Regions from separate parts of the Kitasatospora sp. NPDC088548 genome, predicted to be linked through region 1. Evidence: riboswitches for the same ligand, from Rfam matches in the RefSeq annotation. Region 1 holds a riboswitch; each other region holds the start of a gene.
The links. A riboswitch is a leader RNA that binds a small molecule or an ion and turns the genes downstream of it on or off. The one in region 1 is predicted to bind thiamine pyrophosphate.

Region 1 (7,115 bases):
CGCGACCCAGGGTGGGCGGCAGGTGATTCCGTGCTCACCCTCCGTCGTGAAAACGCATAATTTCCGGCAAAAATTGTCGGCAGCAGGTTTGGTTCACCGGCCGAGCTGGGCGAGGACCTCGGCCGGGCGGTTGGTGATGATCGCCGACACCCCGAGCTCCAGGCACAGCTCCACGTCGGCCGGCTCGTCCACGGTCCAGACGTGCACCTGGTGGCCCAGCTCGCGCAGTCGCGTCACCAGCCGCGGCCTGGCCCGCACCAGCTCGATGCCGGGCCCGGCGATCCCGGCCCCGCCCGGCAGCGTCGCGCCCGGGCGCAGCCGGCCCCGCAGCGGCAGGCCGCGCTCGAACAGGAACACCCTCGGGTACTGCGGCGCGGTGGCGGCCACCCGGGCGAGCGCCAGCGCGGAGAAGCTCATGATCCGGGCCTGCGGGCGGCCGTCCGCGGGGTCTCCGGTGATCTTGAACCGGTCCAGCATCCGCAGGAGCTCGGCCTCCACCCGGCCCCGGAAACGGACCGGGTGCTTGGTCTCGATCGCCAGGTCCACCGGGCGTCCGCAGTCCGCGACCAGCTCCAGCAGGCTCTCCAGCCGCAGAACGCCCCGCAGCTCCGGGTCCGCGCTCGGTGCGCCCGTCTTCCAGGCGCCGAAGTCGTGCGCCTCCAGCTCGGCCAGCGTCATCGCGGACACCGTGCCGCGGCCGTCCGAGACCCGGCCGATCCTGCGGTCGTGCACACAGACCAGATGTCCGTCGGCCGTGACCCGGACATCGCACTCGACCGCGTCGGCGCCCTCGGTGAGCGCCCGCCGGTAGGCGGCGAGCGTGTGCTCGGGCAGCGCGTACGAGGATCCGCGGTGGGCGATCACCTGGACGGACGGCGCGGTGCGCGCCGCCGCCGGGGGGAGGTCGGGGCTGGTCACACGTCCCACGATAGGCGGCGGAAGTGACGCGAAAACGAAGACGGCCCCAACCTGAGGGGCCGTCTTCGCGTGGGGGGCGGATCAGTCCCGCGCGTCCCGGCGGGTCAGCGGGGTGAGCGCCCAGGTGGCCAGGGCCGGCACCAGGAAGCCGAACAGCGAGGCCGAGGTCCACTCCTGCGGGGTGAAGTGCAGCGCCCCCTGGACGGAGGTCCAGAAGTCCGTCCACCAGCCGGCGATCGCGGTCGGCGCGATCAGCTGGTAGACGACGAAGCCCAGCGCCCACGGCAGCAGCATCAGCCGGCGGGACGGCGCGTCGGCGGAGAGGTTCCAGCCGCGCCGGCCGGCGCCGAGGAAGTAGTCGACCGCCAGCACCGCGAACATCGGCACGAACACCGAGCCGATCAGGCCCAGGAAGGCGTAGTAGGAGTCGGTGAACTCGGTGATCTGCAGGGCCAGCACCGTGATCAGCAGCCCGGTCCCGCCGGTCAGCACCCGGCGGTCCACCCTGGGCAGCAGGTTGTGGACGGACATCGCGGTCGAGTACACGTTGGCGAAGGACTGGTCCGTCTCGCGCAGGACCAGCACCAGCAGGAACGCCCAGCCGGCCCAGACGCCCAGGAAGGAGTCGAAGATCCGGTCCGGGTCGCCGCCGGACTGCAGCAGCGCGATCAGGCCCAGCACGTAGCACCAGACCTGGGCGACGGTGTAGCCGGAGAAGCTGCCCCAGAACGCGGCGCGCGGGGTGCGCGAGTGCCGGGTGTAGTCGGCGGCCAGCGGCACGAAGGAGATCGACACCGCGATCATCGCGTCGGTGGCCTTCAGGAAGCCGTGCCAGTTGCCCGCGCCCGGGTCCGGCACGCCGTGCCGGCCCAGCTGGACGGTGAAGTACACCATCGCGACCGCGACCGCCCCGGCGACGAACCGCCGCAGCACCGCGATCGAGCCCAGCGGCCAGATGGTCAGCGCGGTGGTCAGCGCGCCCGCCAGCAGGACGAAGGCCCAGCGGTAGCCCTCGGTGTGGACGACGGTCTGCGCGCCCATCGCGATCACCAGCAGCTCGTACACGCCCCAGCCGACGCACTGGACGATGTTCAGCACCGTCGGCACGTACGAGAGCTTCGTCCCGAACAGCCCGCGCAGGTTCGCCATCGCCGGTGCGCCGGTACGGGCCCCGATCAGGGCGGCCACACCGAGCATCGCGGTGCCGACCACGGTCCCGGCCGCGATCGCGGTCACGGCGGCGGCCAGGGAGAGCTCGCTGCCCCGCGCGCCCAGCACGGTGGCGGCGGTGGTGAAGCCGATCAGGCTGACGCCGAGGTTCATCCAGAGCGCGAAGTGGTCGCGGAAGCGGAGCGTGCGCGGCGGCTCGGTGTCCAGGACGAGCGGCGCCTCGACCCGCTCGGACCGGTCCGGCCGGTCCAGGACGGCGGTGGCCGCGGCGGCACCGGTCGCGGTGGGGGAGCCGGGCACGGCGGCGGAACCGGGCACGGGGGGACCGGCGTCGGAGTGAACGGTCGTGGACGGTTCGGAGAAACCCTTGGACGCGGGCGCGCCCGAAGAAGAGGATGGCGAAGCAGGCGGCATGGCCGATACTCCCTACGCCGGCATTACCCGGACAGGTTCCGGCGGTCAGCGCCCCCTCGACGGTCCGCCCACGGACGTCGTGGCGTACGGTCGACCAGCGCACTCTCAGCCTGGGAAGGTCCAAGCTCCCGCGTGTCAGTTGTGAGCGACAGGCTAACCGGCACGGGGGTGAACGCCAAGGCCAGGCGCTGGGCGCCCCGGCCGCGAGGGACATCCGGCGGCGGTGGGCGAGCGGCCGGTGGGGGTGGTGGTTCGGGGGCGTTCGGCCGGGTTTCCGGACGGGGCCGTCGGGCCTGGCTAAGGATTCTTATGACTTCTTCAGAAGGGTCCTTACGGCAATCGAATCGAGTGTGCGAAAAACTATGCTTCTTGGTCCTGTCAGCTATGGAGGTCGTCCGTGAGCACCGAGCGCGAGGTTGGGTCCACCGGGCCGCAGGGGGAACAGCCCTCCGGCGGCCAGGGGGTGGTGGGTCCCGCTCATGACGGTCCGGCGCAGCAGTCCGCGTCCGCCGCTGCCACCCCCGCACAGGCGCCCGCCGACCGGACCACCACCGACGTGGCACCGGCGGTGCCCGCCGCGCCCGCCGCTCCGGCGGCCGGCGGATCCACGCCGACGCTGGCGTTCAGCAAGATCAGCGCCCCGGCGCCGGCCGAGGCACCCGCCGCGGCCGCGGCTGCCGACGCTCCCGTGTCCGCGCCCGCCCCGGTCGAGGCCGGCCACCCCGGCCCGGGGTACATCGACGCCCCGCCGCCGGTCGTGCCGCCCGCCCCGGCGGGGCCGCCGGCCGCGCCCGCCACGGCGCTCGCCGAGGCACCGGCCCTGCCGACGGCGCCCGTCGCGCCCGCCGTCAACCCGTACGCCACCACGGGCGCCCCGGCCGCCGCGGCGCACGACCCGTACGGCGCCCCGGCCGCCGCGGCGCACGACCCGTACGGTGCCCCGCCCGCCGCAGCCCACGACCCGTACGGCGCCCCGGCGGGCCCGCCCGCGCAGCAGCACCCCTTCGGCGCGGGCCAGCCGCTCGGCGGCTGGGGCCCGCACGACTCCTCGGCCGGCGGCGCCGGCGGTCCCGGCCACCCCGGCGGCCCGCTCGGCTACCCACCCGAGTACCCCGGTACGTCCGGCCCCGGCGGTCCGCGCAAGAAGCGCGGCGGCCTGGTCGCCCTGATCGCCGCCGTCGCCCTGGTCGCCGGTGTGGCCGGCGGCGCGCTCGGCGTGACCATCGCCGACCGCAACGACAACAGCGCCAGCTCCGCGAACGACCGCCGCAGCACCACCGTGCAGGCCAACAGCCCGGAGAAGAACGAGCCCGCCCCCGGCTCCGTCGCCGGCATCGCGCAGAAGGCGCTGCCCAGCGTCGTCACCATCAAGGCGCAGGGCAACGGCGAGTCCGGCACCGGCACCGGCTTCGTCTTCGACACCGAGGGCCACATCCTCACCAACAACCACGTGGTGGCGCCCGCCTCCAACGGCGGCAAACTGACCGTCAAGTTCGCCGACGGCAGCTCCTACAACGCCTCCGTGCTCGGCCGCGCCGAGGGCTACGACGTGGCCGTGGTCAAGCTGGACAACCCCCCGAAGGGGGACAAGCTGACCCCGCTTCCGCTGGCCGACTCCGACAAGGTCAACGTCGGCGACTCCACCATCGCCATCGGTGCCCCGTACGGCCTGGAGTCCACCGTCACCACCGGCATCATCAGCGCGAAGGACCGCCCGGTCGCCTCCGGCGACGAGACCGGCGCCCAGTCCTCGTACATGAACGCCCTGCAGACCGACGCCTCGATCAACCCCGGCAACTCCGGCGGCCCGCTGCTCGACTCCAGCGGCGCGGTGGTCGGCATCAACTCGGCGATCCAGTCCAACGCCTCCAGCACCGGCCGGGCCGGCAGCATCGGCCTCGGCTTCGCCATCCCGATCAACCAGGCCAAGTGGGTCGCCGAGACCCTGATCAAGACCGGCAAGCCCGTCTACGCCAAGCTCGACGTCCTCCGCAACGACGACTACAAGGGCGACGGCGCACAGATCCAGACCCGCGACATCCAGGGCACCCCGGCCGTCACCCCCGGCGGCGCGGCCGACAAGGCGGGCCTCAAGCCCGGCGACGTCATCACCAAGCTCGGCGGCAGCCCGATCGAGAACGGCCCCGCCCTGGTCAGCAAGATCTGGACGCACAAGCCCGGCGAGACCGTCGACGTCGAGTACACCCGCAACGGCCAGACCTTCAACACCAAGGTCACCCTCACCGAGCGCGTCGGCGACTGACCCCGTCCCCGAAACCCTGTGCACCGAACCCCGCCGGACCCGTTAGGCTGACCTCCGCCTGGAGAGCTGCCCGAGCGGCCTAAGGGAACAGTCTTGAAAACTGTCGTGGCGTGACCCGTCACCGTGGGTTCGAATCCCACGCTCTCCGCTGGTAGGAGAAACCGCCTGCTCAGGGCGGGTGTTGGCCCCAGGCCGACGCCCGCCCTTCGCGTTTTCCACCGGGGTGGAGGCGGTGGGCCGACCGTGGGCCGGGGGCGGCGGGTTCACCTGAACGGGGGGTTTGGGGTGGGGGCGTCCTTGTGGGTGCGGCGAGGGGGCGTGTGCCGGGGGTAAGGGGCGGACTGCCCTGGGAGTGGGCCCGGCGAGGAGACACGGATGGCCTGGTACCCCGGCGCTGAGAAGATGGAGCTTCAGCCCGAGTCGGACGCGCAGCCGGCGATCGTGCCGACGCAGGTGATCTTTCACAGCATGGCGGCGCCCTGGACGCCGCGCCGCATCTACGAGTACTGGCGGGACTCGACCAGCCTGGAGTCGCACTTCGGGGTCGGCTACGACGGCGGCATCGCCCAGTACATCGGCACCCAGACCCGGGCCGACGCCAACATGGCCGCGAACCACCGGCCGGACGGCACCGGCGCGGTGAGCATCGAGTCGGCCAGCAACGACCAGCACACCGATCCGTGGACGGCCGCGCAGATCGGGACGTTCATCGCGGTCGGGGTCTGGCTGCACCAGCGGCACGGCATCCCGCTGCGGGTCTGCCGCACCGCCGACGACCCCGGTTACGGCTTTCACCGGCTCTTCCCGGAGTGGTCGGACGGTGGCACCGCCTGCCCCGGCGACGCCCGGGTGCAGCAGTTCCACGGTCTCGTCCTGCCGGGCATCGTGGCCGGCGCGGGCGGTGCTCCGCCGCCCCCGTCCCGGTCGACGCCGGGGCCGGCCCGTTACCGGGTGACCATCAACGGCCTGGAGTACGGGTACGGCGCGCACGGCCCGCAGGTCCGGCAGGTGGGCGACGCGCTGGTGGCGTCCGGGCACGGCTCGCACTACACGGCCGGTCCGGACGAGGACTGGCGGGACGCCGACACCCTCAACTACCAGGACTACCAGCTCAGTCTGGGCTACGCGGGGGCCGCCGCGGACGGCGTGCCGGGCGAGGATTCGCTGCGCCGGCTGCTCGGCACGCTGCCCTCGCCCCGGCGCGTCTCGGTGGCGCACATCGTCGCGGCCGCCCGGACCGACCCCGGCGCCGAACAGGGCCACCGGACGTACGGACCCGAGGTGCGGATCGTCGAACAGGCGCTGGCCGACGAGGGGTACCTGGAGCAGCGCTGGGTGGACGGCTCGCTCGGCACCAGGACGGTGTAGGCGTACGCGGCCTTCCAGCGCAGTCTCGGCTACTCGGGCGCGGACGCGAACGGGATCCCCGGTCAACGCAGCCTCCAAGTGCTCGGCCGGCGGCGCGGGTTCGACGTCACGGACTGAGGCGGCATGGACCGAGGTGGTGAGGACGGCGGCCCGGCCGTGGGTGCCGGTGCTTGACCATGACACGGTGTGAGGGTCTGCACTGGGAGCCATCATGTTCAACATCGGAGACTTCGCCAAGCACGGCCGGGTGTCGGTCCGCATGCTGCGCCACTACGACGCGATCGGCCTGCTGCGTCCGGCCCGGGTCGACCGGGCCAGCGGCTACCGCTTCTACGAGGCCGCCCAACTCGCCCGGCTCAACCGGGTGATCGCGCTCAAGGACCTCGGCTTCACGCTGCAGCAGGTGCGGGACGTCCTGGACGAGCGGGTGGACGCGGCCGAGCTGCGCGGGATGCTGCGGCTGCGGCGGGCCGAACTCGCCGCGGCGATGGCGGCGGACGCCCAGCGGCTGACCCGGGTCGAGGCGAGGCTCCGGACGATCGAGAGCGAGGGGACCATGTCCGCGCACGATGTCGTGGTGAAGCGGGTGCCGTCGGTGCGGGTGGCCGAACTGACGGCGGTCGCCGCGAGCTATGAGCCGGAGGACGTCGGACCGGTGATCGGCCCGCTGTTCACGGAGCTCTGCCGGCGGATGGCGGAGGCCGGGGTGGAGGGGGCCGGCCCGGCGGTGGCCCGCTACGAGGACGCCCCGGACGGGGACGGCGCGGTGCTGGTCCGGGCGGCGGTCCCGGTCGGCGCGGCCCCGGCGCCCGCCGGGGAGTGCGGCTTCGAGGTGGTCGACCTGCCGGTGATCGAGGAGGCGGCGACCATCGTGCACCGCGGTTCGATGGACGACAGCATGGGCTCCGTCCAGGCGCTGGCCCGCTTCGTCGACGAGAACGGCTACCGCTCCGCCGGATACGCCCGGGAGCTGTACCTGGAG
Region 2 (7,115 bases), on a different contig from region 1:
CCATGCCCTTGCTCACCACCAGCGAGACCGGGGTGTTCTCCGGCAGCCGCTGCCCGGCCGCCGGCGAACTGCTGATCACCGAGCCCTCCGGCACGGTGTCGTCGTACGTCTCGGTCACGCCGCCCCGGGCCAGCTGGACGCCGGAGAGGGCGGCCGCGGCCTGCTCGGCGGACTTCCCGGTGACGTCCGGCACGGCGATCCGCTTGGGACCCCGGGAGACGGAGACGGCGACGGCGTCGCTCTTGCGGGCCCGCGCCCCCACCCCCGGATCGGAGGAGATGATCTGCCCGGCCGGGACGGTCTCGCTGTACACCTCGGTGAAGCGCCCGTGCATGCCGACGCCGTCCAGGATGCGCTGCGCCTCCGCGCGGTCCTTGCCGAGCACGCTCGGCACCGTCCCGTACAGCGCCCCGGAGAGCGCGTACGTGGTGCCGCCGACCAGCAGCGCCAGGACCGCCAGCACGGAGGCCCAGATCAGCGGGGTGCGCGGCAGCCGGCGCAGCGGGCCCGGGCGCCGGATGCGCACCGGCGCCGGCTCGTCGTACGGGCGGGGCTCGGTGAGCAACTGGTCCATCAGCTCCGGCGGGACGTCCAGCACGCTGGTGCGCTCGGTCTCCGGGGCGGCGGGACCGGCCGCGGGGCGGATCACCGAGGTCGGCTCGCTGGTCGGGTACTGCGGGCTGGGCCGGGTGGAGGCGGGCGGCTCGGCGTCCAGCCGGGCCGGGGTGAGCGTGCGGCGTACCCGCTGGAGGGCGGCCAGCAGCTCGACCGCGTCGTACGGGCGGGCCTTCGGGTCGCGCGCGCAGGCGCCGGCCACTATGGCGTCGAGCTCGGGGCCGACCCCGGGGACGGCCAGGGACGGCGCGGGGACGTCCTCGTGCAGGTGGCGGTACATGACCTGGACGGGGTTCTCGCCGGTGTGCGGTCGGTGGCCGGTGAGCATCTCGTACAGCAGGATGCCGGCCGCGTAGACGTCCACCCGCTGGTCGGTCCCGGCGCCGGGGCGGATCTGCTCGGGGGCCAGGTAGGAGACGGTGCCCAGGACGGTGCCGGCGGTCGCGGTGGTGGAGGTGGCCGCGCCGTCGGCGGTGTTCAGCACCCGGACCAGGCCGAAGTCGGCGACCTTGACCAGGCCGTCGTCGGTGATCAGCACGTTCTCCGGCTTGACGTCCCGGTGGACCAGACCGGCCCGGTGGGCGGCGCCGAGCGCGGCCAGCACCGGCTCCAGGATGTCCAGGGCGGCCCGGATGGAGAGCGCGCCGCAGTCGCGCAGCAGGTCGCGCAGGGTGCGGCCGGGCACGTACTCCATCGCGAGGAAGACGGTGCCGCCGTCCGCGCCCTGGTCGAAGACGTTGACCACATTGGGGTGCGCCAGCCGGGCCACCGCCTTGGCCTCGCGGATGAACCGGCCGGTGAAGCCGTCGTCCCCGGCGAGCGAGGGGTGCATCACCTTGAGGGCCACGACCCGGTCGAGCCTGGTGTCGGTACCCCGGTACACGGTGGACATCCCGCCGGCCGCGATGCGCTGCTCGACCCGGTACCGGCCGTCGAGCAGGGTACCGATCAGCGGGTCGTGCAATGCCATGTCCACCCGGTGATTCTAGTGGCGCGGGCCGGGGCGGGACCCCGGGCGACACCGCGCCCGGGGCCTCTGTGCCCGGCTTGTGACACGCCCCGGCGCGCCCGGGTCAGAACGCCGGGTGCTCGCGGGTGTCCAGGTCGGCCCGGCCGGCCATGGCCGAGGAGGCCTCGGCGTGGAAGCGGCGCGGGATCCGGCCCGCCCGGTACGCCAGCCGGCCGGCCTCGGCGGCGTGCCGCATCGCGTCGGCCATCAGCACCGGGTCCTGGGCGCGGGTCACCGCCGAGGCCAGCATCACCGCGGCGCAGCCCAGCTCCATCGCCAGCGCCACGTCCGAGGCGGTGCCGGCGCCCGCGTCCAGGATCACCGGGACCCGGGCGCTCTCCACGATCAGCTGGAAGTTGTGCGGGTTGCGGATGCCCAGGCCGGAGCCGATCGGGGAGCCCAGCGGCATGATCGCCGCGCAGCCGACGTCCTCCAGCTTCCGTGCCAGCACCGGGTCGTCGTTGGTGTAGGGCAGCACGGTGAAGCCGTCGTCGACCAGGGTCTCGGCGGCGTCCAGCAGCTCGATCGGATCGGGCAGCAGGGTCCGCTCGTCCGCGATGACCTCCAGCTTCACCCAGTCGGTGCCGAGCGCCTCGCGGGCCAGCCGGGCGGTCAGCACCGCCTCGCCGGCCGTGAAGCAGCCGGCCGTGTTGGGCAGCACCCGGATGCCGTTGCGGACCAGCACGTCCAGGACGGAGCCCTGGGTGGTGGCGTCGACCCGGCGCATCGCCACCGTGGTGAGCTCGGTGCCGGAGACCCGCAGCGCCTGCTCCAGGATCTCCAGGCTGGGCGCGCCACCGGTGCCCATGATCAGCCGGGAGCCGAACGTGGTCCCGGCGATGTCCAGCAGGTCGTCCGCCATGGTCAGCCTCCCTGGACGGCGGTGAGGATCTCGACCCGGTCACCCGCGGCGAGCCGGGTCCGCGGCCACGAACCACGCGGCACCACGGTCTCGTTGAGCGCGGCGGCGACGCCGGAGTTGGCGGCGCTCAGCGCGGCCACCACCTCGGCGAGGGTGGTGGTGGCGGGCACCTGCCGGGGCTCGCCGTTGACGGTCAGTGCGATCTCGCTCATGCGGGGGCCTTCGTGGTGGAGCGGGCGGGGGAGAAGCGGGTGGGGGTGAACGGCGCCGCCAGGGCGGGCGTCTCGCCGGTGGCCAGGTACTCGGCGACCAGATCGGCCGTCACCGGGGTGAGCAGCACGCCGTTGCGGTAGTGGCCGGTGGCGGCGACGAGGCCGGGCAGGGCGGTCGGACCGATCAGCGGGGCGTTGTCCGGGGAGCCGGGGCGCAGTCCGGCGGAGGTCTCCACCAGGGGCAGCTCGGTGATGCCGGGGACGAGCTCGTGCGCGTCGCGCAGCAGCTCGTACACCCCGCCGGCGGTGACGGTGGTGTCGTACCCCTGCTCCTCGCTGGTGGCACCGATCACCAGCTCGCCGTTCTCCCGGGGCACCAGATAGAGGTGCCGGCCGCGCACCACCGCGCGCACGTTGCGGGAGAGGAACGGCCGGTACGGCTCGGGCACCCGCAGCCGCAGGATCTGCCCCTTCACCGGGCGGATCGCGGGGAGCACGCCCTCGGGCAGGCCGGGCAGCCGGTGGCTGTGCGGACCGGCGGCGAGCACGATCCGGTCGGCGGTGACGGTCTCCAGTGTGTCCAGCCGGGCGCCGACCGCGCGGTCGTTCTCGACCAGCAGTTCGGTGGCCTCGGCGCGGTGCAGCAGGACGCCGGCCCGCTCGCAGGCGAGGACCAGCGCCCTGGCCAGTCGGCGGCCGTCCACCTGGTGGTCGTCGGTGACGTGCAGACCGCCCCGGACGCCGGGGGCGAGCATGGGTTCGAGCCTGCGGGCCTCGCGGCCGGTGAGCCAGTGCGAGTCCAGGCCGAGCCGCTGGTGGAAGGCGTGCAGTTCACGCAGTTCCGCGCGGTCGTCGGAGTCCAGGGCGACGGCGACGGTGCCGCACTGGCGGTAGCCGGTGTCCTGGCCGCCGCTCGCCTCGGTGAGTTCGGCGGCGAAGGCGGCATAGCGCTCGTTGGATGCCATCCCGAGGCGGAGCAACGGCTCCTCGCCGTACTGGAGTTCGGTGACGGGGGCGAGCATGCCGGCCGCGACCCGGGCGGCGCCGCCGCCGTGCGCCGGGTCGATCACCACGATGTTCCCCAGCCCGCGCCGGGCCGCGCGCCAGGCGACGGCGAGGCCGATGATGCCCCCGCCGATCACCAGGACGTCGGCATGCGCGCCCTTGGCCAAGCGTGTCAAAGTCGCTGCTCTCCCTTCGCCGGTATGACCCGGATCAGGTTCGGACGGTCGCAGGCCGTGTCAGCCCGCCTCTCAGCCCGGTCCGCCGGGCTCCCGTGAATTGGTGCCACCACCTTAACTCCGCGTCCCGCCCCGGCCGAAGGCGCGTACGAGGGGTGGACCCGAGCCCGGGTGGGGCCCGGACGGACGGCCGCCGCTGAGTACAGTGACGGCGTGGCAGAGCTGAGCGGGACGGATCAGGTGGTCGTGGTCGGGGCCGGGCTGGCCGGGGCGCAGTGCGCCGCGGGGCTGCGGCAGGGCGGCTGGCGGGGGCGGATCGTGCTGGTCGGCGAGGAGCCCCACGCGCCGTACGACCGGCCGCCGCTCTCCAAGGAGGTGCTGCTCGGCAAGGCCGATGCCACCACCCTCGACCTCGACTTCGCGGACCTGGGCGTCGAACTGCTCACCGGCCGCCGCGCCACCGGCCTCACCCCCGGGGTGCTGCACACCGACGCCGGCGATCTGCCGTACGGCACGCTGGTGATCGCCACCGGTGCCGCCCCGCGGGCCCTGCCCGGCGCCGAGCGCGCGCACCTGCTGCACACCCTGGACGACGCGCTGGCGCTGCGTGCCCTGCTCCGGCCGGGCCTGCGCCTGGTGCTGGTCGGCGCGGGCTGGATCGGCGCCGAGGTGTCCACCGCCGCCCGGGCGGCGGGGTGCGAGGTCACGGTCGTCGAGATGGGCCCGGCGCCCGTCCCCGGCGCGCTGCCCGCCGGGATCGGCCGGGCGATGGCCGCCTGGTACGCCGAGGCCGGGGTGGACCTGCGCTGCGGCGTCGGGGTCGCGGCGGTGGAGCCCGGCGCGGTGCTGCTGGCGGACGGCTCGCACCTGCCGGCCGACGAGGTGCTGGTCGGGATCGGCGCCCGGCCGGCCACCGGCTGGCTGGCCGGCTCCGGCGTCGAACTGGACGCGGCCGGTGCCGTCCTGGTGGACGAGCGGCTGCGCACCAGCCTGCCCGGCGTCTTCGCCGCGGGGGACTGCGTCAGCTATCCGTCGGCGCGCTCCGGCGTCCGGCTGGCCGTCCAGCACTGGGACCACGCGCTGCAGTCCGGCGCGGCGGCGGCCGCCGCCGTTCTCGGCGCGCAGGCGCCCTACGATCCGGTGCCGTACTTCTGGTCGGAGCAGTTCGGCCGCATGGTCCAGTACGCCGGGCGGCACGGGGCCGGTGACGAGCCGCTGTGGCGCGGTTCACCCGGGGAGCCGTCCTGGTCGGTGCTCTGGCTGCGCGACGGTGTGCCGCGCGCCCTGCTCGCGGTGGACCGTCCGCGCGACCTCGCCCAGGGCCGCCGGCTGATCGAGCGCGGTACGGCGCTGGACCCGGCCCTGGCGGCGGACCCCGCGGTGCCGCTGAAGTCGGCGCTCGCCGGGTAGCGCGGCGGGGCCCGCAGGCGGCCGCCCCGGTGCTCGACGGACCTGTGACGGGTGTGCGGCGGGTGGTGAGTGGTGCGCGGCGGGCCGTGGAGGTGGCAGTCTGGTGGCGTGAGTGAGATCGAAAGCAAGATTGAAACCCTCGTTTCCGAGTGGATGTACCTGCCCGACATCTCGGAGCAGTGGGGCGTGCGGGTCACCGAGGTCCGCGACCTGGTCCGCAGCGGCGGGCTGATCGCGGTCCGGCGCGGCCCGAACAAGTCGCTGCAGGTGCCTGCCGCGTTCATCGACGGCCAGGGCCTGGTCAAGCACCTGTCGGGCACCCTGACCGTCCTGCGCGACTGCGGGTACAACGACATGGAGATCCTGGAGTGGCTCTTCACCGAGGACCCGTCGCTGCCCGGCAGCCCCATCCAGGCGCTGTGTGAGAACCGCGGCACCGAGGTGAAGCGCCGCGCCCAGGCGATGCTGATCTGATGGCGGCGGACACCCCGCGCCGGCGGCTCGCCGACGCCCGGCTCTACCTGTGCACCGACGCCCGCCGCGAGCAGGGCGACCTCGCCGAGTTCCTGGACGAGGCGCTGGCCGGCGGGGTGGACATCGTCCAGCTGCGGGACAAGGGCCTGGAGGCCAGGCAGGAGCTGGCGGCCCTGGAGGTCTTCGCCGACGCCTGCCGCCGCCACGGCAGGCTGCTGGCCGTCAACGACCGCGCCGACGTCGCGCACGCCGCCCGCCCCGACGTGCTGCACCTCGGGCAGGACGACCTGCCGGTGCCGGCCGCCCGGGCGATCCTCGGCGAGGACGTGATCATCGGACGGTCCTGCCACGCCGAGTCCGAGGTGGACGCGGCGATCGCCGAGCCCGGCGTGGACTACTTCTGCACCGGGCCGGTCTGGCCGACCCCGACCAAGCCCGGCCGCCACGCGCCGGGCCTCGGCCTGGTCTCGTACGCGGCCGCGCGGGACACCGACCGGCCGTGGTTCGCCATCGGCGGCATCGACCTCGGCAACCTGGACCAGGTGCTGGCGGCCGGCGCCCGCCGGATCGTGGTGGTGCGCGCCATCACCGGCGCGGACGACCCGCGGGCGGCCGCCGCCGAGCTGTCCCGGCGGCTGCGGGCCTGACCCCGCCGGGCCCGCCGCCGTCCGCCCGTACCCGCCCGCCGTACCCCCGGTACCGGTCAGTACTTGCGGACGGTGGCGGCCTCGGCCAGCGCCAGCAGCACCTCGCGGGCCTGCTCGTCCGCCAGCGGCGCCGCCTCCAGCGCGCCGAGCGCCTGGCGCATCAGCTCCTCGATCCGCCGCTCCACCAGCCCGGGCGCGCCGCTGCGCTCCACCAGCGCGCGCAGCCGGGTGACCTCCTCGGTCGCCAGGTCCGGTGCCCCGAGCCGCTCGTCCAGGTGGCGGGCGTCGGCCGCGGACAGCCCGCGCATGGCGTGCGCCACCAGCAGGGTGCGCTTGCCCTCGCGCAGGTCGTCCCCGGCCGGCTTGCCGGTGACGGCCGGGTCGCCGAAGACGCCCAGCAGGTCGTCCCGGAGCTGGAACGCCTCGCCCAGCGGCAGGCCGAACGCCCCGTACGCCTCGACCAGCCCGGGCCCGGCGCCGGCGAGCAGCGCGCCGATCTGGAGCGGGCGCTCGATGGTGTATTTGGCCGACTTGTAGTGCAGGACGGTCTGGGCCCGCTCCAGCGCGCCCGCGTCGGCGGAGTCGCCGGCGACCGGCTCCAGGACGTCCAGGTACTGGCCGACCATGACCTCGGTCCGCATCAGGTCGAACACCGGCTTGGCGGACAGCACCGCGGCCGGTTCCAGGCCCGAGCGCAGGAACAGC
Region 3 (7,115 bases), on a different contig from region 1:
CTCCTGGGTGCGCAACATCGTCGTCCCGGTGCTGGTGCTGATCCTGGCCTGGAACATCGTGGGGTTCGTGTTCGGCGTCGTCGGCGCCCTGCTGAGCGTGGTCATCAAGCTGCTGGTGGTGGTCGGCATCGCCGCCGCCGTGGTGATCCTGGTGAAGAAGGCCGCCAAGAGCTGACCCGTACGGACCCCGGACGCCCGTACCCCCTGCGTGGGGTGCGGGCGCCGGTCGTTCTGGTGGCGGCGGACAACCGACAACTAACAGATAACAGATAACAGAAAACGAATGTTGAAAGTCGTCATCCGTTACCTGTCATCCGTCAGCTGTCGTCCGCCGACCGTCGGACCCGGGCCTCCGTCACCGCGCGGTCCTCGATCGGCACCTGCTGGACCGGCCCCGGCGCCGGAGCCGCCGGCTGTTCCGGACCGTGCATGGTGGTGAGCAGCTGCCGGGCGAGGCCGAGGCCGGTGCCGCCCATGGTGAGGGCCTTGGCGAACAGCTCGCCCACCCCGTCGGCGCCGTTCAGCAGGATCATGTGCTCGACATTGCCGAAGGACTCGGCGGCGGCCAGCACGATGTCCGGCCACTTCTCCGCCAACTCCTGTGCCACCACGGCCTCCTGGTTCTCCGAGAGGGCGGCGGCCCGGGTCCGGATGCCCTCGGCCTTGGCGAGCCCGATCGCCCGGGTCGCCTCCGCGTCCGCCAGACCGCGGGCCTCGGCGGAGGCGGCCTCCGCCTCCCCGGTGGCCCTGGTCGCCTCGGCGGCGGCGAGCCCGCGCAGCTTGGTGGCCTCCGCGGCGGCCGCGGCGGCGATCTTGACCTGGCCGGCCTCGGCCGCCGCCTTCAGCTCGGTCTCCTGGGCCTGCGCCTGGGCGGCGGAGATCCGGGCGTCGCGGTCGGCCTCGGCCCTGGTGCGGGTCTCGTACGCCTTGGCGTCGGCCGGCTTGCGGACGTCGATCTGCAGCTGCTGCTCCTTGCGGCGGGCCTCCAGCTCGGCGACCTTGGTCTCCTGGACGACCACCTCCTGCCGGGCGGCGGCCTGGGCGAGCGGTCCGGCCTGCTCGGCGCGGGCGTTGGCGGTGTCCCGTTCGGCCTGGTAGGCGGACTGCTGGATCTGGCTGTTGCGGGTGGCCTCGGCCTTGCGCGCGGCGGCCTCCTGCTCCGCCTCGGTGGCCATCCGGTCGGCCTCGGCCTGGGCGATCCGGGCGTCCCGCTGGACGGCGGCGGCGTGCGGGATGGCGAGGTTCTTGATGTAGCCGGTGGGGTCGATGATCTCTTGGATCTGCAGGGTGTCGATGATCAGCCCGAGCTTCTCCATCTCCAGCCCGGAGGCGGCCCTGGTCTCCCCGGTGAGCCGCTCGCGGTCCCTGATCATGTCCTCGACGGTGAGCCCGCCGACGATCGAGCGCAGGTGGCCGGCGAAGACGTTGTGGACGCGCTGGCTGATCAGCTTCTGCTGGTCGAGAAAGCGCCGGGCGGCATTGGCGATGGAGACCTCGTCGTCGCCGACCTTGAAGATCACCACGCCTTTGACGTGGACCGGGATGCCCTGTGAGGTGACGCATTCGACGTTCAGCTCGGCCTCGTTGAGGTCCAGTGAGAGCCGGCGGACACCCTGGAGGCCCGGCGTGACGAAGGTCCCGCGGCCGGTGACGATCCGGAAGCCCAGACCGTCGCCGACCCCCTCGGTCCGGTGCCGGGAGCCGGAGATGATCAGAGCCTCGTTGGGCTCCGCCACCCGCCACATGAGTTTGAAGAGCGTGATCCCGAAGACCAGCGCGGCGACGACGGCCCCCGCGATGATGAGCACCATGGTTCAACTCCCCCTTACGGCGCATGAGATGCGCCGGTTCGGATTGTCCGCTCAGGGCAACTCGAAGGAAAGGGAAGTGACGTGACGGGCTGTCACAAGCGTGTCACGGGAAGACCGGTGCCACATAGACGGTCCGGGGCGGGTGGTACTCGACCACCACCACCGGTGTGCCGACCGACAGCCGGTCGCCCGGTACGGCGAGGTAGGCCAGGAAGGCCTCCGTCCCCTGGCGCTCCCTGACGTGCACCATCACCTCGCCGACCAGACCGGCTCCGACCGGACCGGTGACCCGCCCTGTGCTTCCGACCACTACGGCCTCCCTCGTCGCCTGCCCGTGTGACTGCCAGTCTGCCGGGCCGGGCTCCCCCGGTGGGCCCGCCGGCCGAATCGCCGGGCACCGACCCCCTCTGGACCAGCCGCGATCGGCTCGCTACGGTGTTGGACGTCATGCGCGGGCAATACCGCCTGCGGACACGGGAGCTCGGAGCACCGGGCTGAGAGGGCGCTGACCGGGACGTCGCTGGACGTGCCGAACGCTGCGCCGACCGCAGGAACCTGACCGGGTAATGCCGGCGTAGGGAGTTGAAGGTCTGATGACCACTTTTGATGCACAGCCGCAGTCTGCCCAGAACGCCGCCGTCAGCAGCGCGGGCACCGGCTATCCGACCCCGGCCTGGCGCAAGGCCTACCGCGACGGGTCCCGCCCCGACCTGCGCGTTCCGTACCGCGAGGTCGTGCTCACCAACGAGAAGAGCGTCCCGCTCTACGACACCTCCGGGCCGTACACCGACCCGGCGTACGAGCCCGACGTACGGCGCGGCCTGCCCGCGCTGCGCGACGCGTGGATCCGCCAGCGCGGCGACGTCGAGGAGTACGACGGCCGCGAGGCCCGCCCCGAGGACGACGGGATCAAGCACACCTCGCCGCGCGGCGGAAACCTGAAGAACCTGGACGCCGTCTTCCCCGGCCGCCCGCGCCGCCCCCTGCGCGGCCGCGGCGACGTCGCAGTCACCCAGCTCGGCTACGCCAAGCGCGGAATCGTGACCCCGGAGATGGAGTTCGTCGCCCTGCGCGAGGGCCTGGCGCCGGAGTTCGTCCGCTCCGAGGTGGCGCGCGGCCGGGCCGTCATCCCGGTCAACGTGAACCACCCCGAGGTCGAGCCGGCCGCCATCGGCACCAACTTCCTGGTGAAGATCAACGCCAATATCGGCAACTCCGCCGTCACCTCCTCGATCGAGGAGGAGGTGGAGAAGATGACCTGGGCCACCCGCTGGGGCGCGGACACCGTGATGGACCTCTCCACCGGCCGCAACATCCACACCACCCGCGAGTGGATCCTGCGAAACTCCCCCGTGCCGATCGGCACCGTGCCGCTCTACCAGGCGCTGGAGAAGGTCGACGGCAAGGCCGAGGACCTCAGCTGGGACGTCTACCGCGACACCGTCGTCGAGCAGTGCGAGCAGGGCGTGGACTACATGACCGTCCACGCCGGAGTGCTGCTGCGGTACGTCCCGCTGACGGCCCGCCGCAAGACCGGCATCGTCTCGCGCGGCGGCTCGATCATGGCCGCCTGGTGTCTGGCGCACCACCGGGAGAACTTCCTCCACACCAACTTCGAGGAGCTCTGCGACATCCTCGCCCGCTACGACGTCACCTTCTCGCTCGGTGACGGCCTGCGGCCCGGTTCGATCGCCGACGCCAACGACGAGGCGCAGTTCGCCGAACTCCGGACGCTGGGCGAACTCGGCCGGATCGCCCGGGCCAAGGACGTCCAGGTGATGATCGAGGGCCCGGGCCACGTCCCGATGAACAAGATCAAGGAGAACATGGATCTCCAGCGGGAGATCTGCGACGAGGCGCCGTTCTACACCCTCGGCCCGCTGACCACCGATGTCGCCCCCGGCTACGACCACATCACCTCGGGCATCGGCGCCGCGATGATCGCCTGGTGGGGCACCGCGATGCTCTGCTACGTCACCCCCAAGGAGCACCTGGGCCTGCCCAACCGGGACGACGTGAAGACCGGCGTCATCACCTACAAGATCGCCGCCCACGCCGCCGACCTCGCCAAGGGCCACCCCGGCGCCCAGGCCTGGGACGACGCCCTCTCCGACGCCCGCTTCGAGTTCCGCTGGGAGGACCAGTTCAACCTGGCCCTCGACCCGGAGACGGCCCGCGCCTTCCACGACGAGACCCTCCCCGCGGAGCCCGCCAAGACGGCCCACTTCTGTTCCATGTGCGGCCCGAAGTTCTGCTCGATGAAGATCAGTCAAAAGATCCGGGCCGAGCACGGCGAGGGCTCCAGTGCCGTGGAGACCGAGTTCGACGCCGAGGCCCTGGCGGGCATGAAGGCCAAGTCCGAGGAGTTCGCCGCCCAGGGCAACCGGGTCTACCTGCCGCTGGCGGACTGACGTCGCCCCGCCGGCTGCGCTGCTCCGGGAAGCCGGGAGGCTTTCCCGGAGCAGCGCTTCGGCGTGCGGCTGCTCCAGGGAGGAAGGGTGGCCGGCGGGCTGGTGATCTGCTCTGATACTGATGCCGCCATGAATCAGCAGAGCAACAGTGAGCCCGATGTCGCTGGCTGGGCGGTGGAATGCCGTGAGTACACGCGAGGGGCGCTGACCACCATCGGTGAGCGCGAGGACCTGATGCAGACCGATCCGGGTACGGCCTCCCGCATCGTCGGAGACCAACTCGCCGAGTGGGCGACCTACCCGGAACTGTCCGAGGACGAGTGGGCCAGGGCGCACTCGCTGCTGATGTTGTTCGCCGCCGAGTTCCTGATCAGTGCGTACGGGGCCCGTTGGGACTGGCTGGTCGACGCGTCCTCTCCGCTCGGGGGTCGCTGGGTCGTCACCGGATTCACCCATCCGCTGGGACAGGAGACGGCGCCCGTCGATGTCGGGTGGCTCGCGCATGAGGCGAGGATCAACGGAACGTTCAGCCTCTCCCACGTGATCAACCGAGCGGTCGACCTGTCCATGATCAGGGTGTTCAGGTGATCACCGAGCCCGCGTGTTCCAGGGAAACCACGGCAACGCTCCAGGTGGTCACGAGCAGGGTGTCCCCGTTCAGCATCCGAAGGAGTCGGAGCACGTACTGGCTGCCACCGGCCCTGGCGGATCGATCGGCATTGCGGTCGGCTCGGCGGCTGCCATTGCCTTGGGAGGCTCACTCCTCATTTTTATGAGGCGGAGCGGACGAGCCGCACCCCGCCGACGGCACTAGCCCTGACAGAGGTGAACGCCCAGTCTGCCAGCGGGTCAACCTCCCGCCGGCAGACTGACGCGTCAGCTGACGGGCGCTGTTCCGCGAGGCCGTACCGGCCTTCCGGAACAGCGCCTTGTTGACTTGCGTTGACCTGCGTGAGTGCGGTCCAGCAGCTCACGGCAAGTCGGAACGCTGCGACGGCTCCACCGCCGTCACCTTCGGCCTCCCGCCCGCCGGACTGACGCGACGGAGGGTGCTCCGGTGACCGGTACGGCGTTCGGGTGGTGCGCCGCTCAGCGGAGGGTGGTCTCGATCAGGCCGGCGACCCGGTCGGCGGTGAGGATGCCGAGGAGGTAGCCGTCGTCGTCGATGACCGGCCAGACGGTCAGGTGCTTGATCCGCATCGCGACAGCGGCCGTGGAGAGGGTCATGGTCGGCCAGGCGAACGGGCCGCGCTGGTGCCTGGTGCTGCTGACCGGGGTGAGTTCGGTGTACCAGGGCGGGGCGAGGAACGGGTGGAGTCCCGTCCGGGTGACCAGGCCTTCGCAGCGGCCGTTGTGGTCACGGACGAGGAGGTAGGGGACGCCCGCGCTGCGGAGGATGTCGTCGGCCTGGTCGACGGTGCTGTCGTCGGGGATCTGGTACTCGAACGGTTCCATCGCGTCGGCGACTGTGAGGTCGTGGCGAAGGCCTGTCGGCTTCGTGGAGTGGGTGGTCACGGTGTCACCGGTGCCTGACTCCGGTGCGGCGAGGGCGGCCGCCCGGAAGGGTCCTTCGTCCAGGACGAGGCCGGAGAAGGTGACCGGGATGCGGGGTGCCCTGGACATGTCCAGGCTACTCCGGGCCAGGTCGGCCCGGGGGCGGGCCGGCGCGGAGTACCGTGGGAGGCAACCGAGGACATGTCGCACACCGGTACCCACATTGGTGTCGCCCTGGGTCATGATCGGTCCTCTTTCCGGACCGGACGGGCGGCTCCTGATGATGCCGATTCGGCTTCCCACTCCTTCCGCCCCGGGGCCGTGGTCCGTCCCCGGTGTTCCCCTGCTGCCGCGGCTGGTGCTGGAGCCGACGATGTCCCGCAGCGGGATGTTCGACGGCGCGTGGTGGCCCCGCACGAAGGACGCCCGGGCCGAGCTGCCGGACCTGATCACCGCGCTCAGTGTCCATCTGGGCCCCATCCTCCGGGTCGGCCTGTCCACCTCGGCCTGGTACCACATCCCCCGGTCGGTCACCGTGGACGGTCAATCGGTCCGGATCGGCTGGTTCCCCGCCAGCGCCGAGACCATCAGCCTCACCCGGGGCTTCGAGGACCACTTCCTCCTCCTCGTGGTGCCACCCGGTACCGAGCCGGGTACGGCCGCCGCCGCCATGGCGGGGGCGTCGGCGCCGGGGAACCACTCCCCGGCGGCCGAGCTGCTCGGCCGGCCGGTTCGGTGGCTGAACACGGGTCAGTAGCACGTAGCTGGACGGGTGTTGGCCGCTCAGACGTCGTCGGGGCCGGTGAAGGCCGGCGGGGTGTAGCCGGGGCCGGTGAAGTCGGGGGTGGTGAAGGCGGCGGTACGCGGCTCGCGGCCTTCGGGGTCGGTGAGGCCGTCGGCGCCGGGGCTGGTGAAGCCGGGGCCGGAGTAGTGGCCGCTGGAGTAGCCGGGGCTGCTGAAGTCCGGGCTGCTGAAATCGGGCCGGGCGGATTCGGGCCGGGCCGGGTCCGCCGGAACCGGCCCGTCGGCGGGCGCCGGGGTGCCGGGCGGTGCTGCCGGGTCGGCGTGCAGACAGGCGTGCAGGTACGCCACCAGGGCGCGGTCGCGCAGCGCGCGCTGCCAGGCGCGCCGGGCGTCGGCGACCTCGGTCGCGAGCCCGGGGGCGGCGCCGGCGGGGGCCGTGGAGCCGTCCCGCAGCGCGGTGAGGACCAGTCCGACGATCCCGGCCGCCATCGCGACCAGGCCGGCCGCCAGTGCCAGCCAGCCGGCCGTCAGGACCGAACCGGCCAGCGCCAGACCGGGGTTGGCGGCGCGCAGCGTGTACCCGATGAGGAGCAGGACCAGGGCGGCGGCCCAGGCGAGGATCGGGGTGAGCACGGTCAGGACCGGGAACAGTCCG

Region 2: linked by a shared signal. The riboswitch ahead of thiO (glycine oxidase ThiO) and the one ahead of ACIP82_RS31550 (purine-cytosine permease family protein) in region 1 are both predicted to bind thiamine pyrophosphate.
Region 3: linked by a shared signal. The riboswitch ahead of thiC (phosphomethylpyrimidine synthase ThiC) and the one ahead of ACIP82_RS31550 (purine-cytosine permease family protein) in region 1 are both predicted to bind thiamine pyrophosphate.

What each region holds. Positions count from the first base shown of each region.
Region 1 covers NZ_JBIVMI010000031.1:107,316-114,430, forward strand. The annotation lists gene ACIP82_RS31545 (glycerophosphodiester phosphodiesterase family protein) at 94-918, opposite strand; gene ACIP82_RS31550 (purine-cytosine permease family protein) at 1,000-2,406, opposite strand; TPP riboswitch at 2,495-2,644, opposite strand; gene ACIP82_RS31555 (S1C family serine protease) at 2,900-4,765, shown strand; tRNA gene ACIP82_RS31560 (tRNA-Ser) at 4,826-4,913, shown strand; gene ACIP82_RS31565 (peptidoglycan-binding protein) at 5,141-6,133, shown strand; gene ACIP82_RS31570 (MerR family transcriptional regulator) at 6,345-7,115, shown strand, end outside.
Region 2 covers NZ_JBIVMI010000022.1:34,478-41,592, forward strand. The annotation lists gene pknB (Stk1 family PASTA domain-containing Ser/Thr kinase) at 1-1,585, opposite strand, end outside; gene ACIP82_RS25725 (thiazole synthase) at 1,689-2,486, opposite strand; gene thiS (sulfur carrier protein ThiS) at 2,489-2,698, opposite strand; gene thiO (glycine oxidase ThiO) at 2,695-3,879, opposite strand; TPP riboswitch at 3,874-3,986, opposite strand; gene ACIP82_RS25740 (FAD-dependent oxidoreductase) at 4,093-5,289, shown strand; gene ACIP82_RS25745 (Rv2175c family DNA-binding protein) at 5,398-5,763, shown strand; gene thiE (thiamine phosphate synthase) at 5,763-6,410, shown strand; gene ACIP82_RS25755 (polyprenyl synthetase family protein) at 6,467-7,115, opposite strand, start outside.
Region 3 covers NZ_JBIVMI010000012.1:124,187-131,301, forward strand. The annotation lists gene ACIP82_RS17620 (DUF5326 family protein) at 1-175, shown strand, start outside; gene ACIP82_RS17625 (flotillin family protein) at 318-1,811, opposite strand; gene ACIP82_RS17630 (hypothetical protein) at 1,915-2,121, opposite strand; TPP riboswitch at 2,275-2,409, shown strand; gene thiC (phosphomethylpyrimidine synthase ThiC) at 2,405-4,222, shown strand; gene ACIP82_RS17640 (hypothetical protein) at 4,352-4,810, shown strand; gene ACIP82_RS17645 (CBS domain-containing protein) at 5,312-5,845, opposite strand; gene ACIP82_RS17650 (DUF5994 family protein) at 6,000-6,473, shown strand; gene ACIP82_RS17655 (hypothetical protein) at 6,500-7,115, opposite strand, start outside.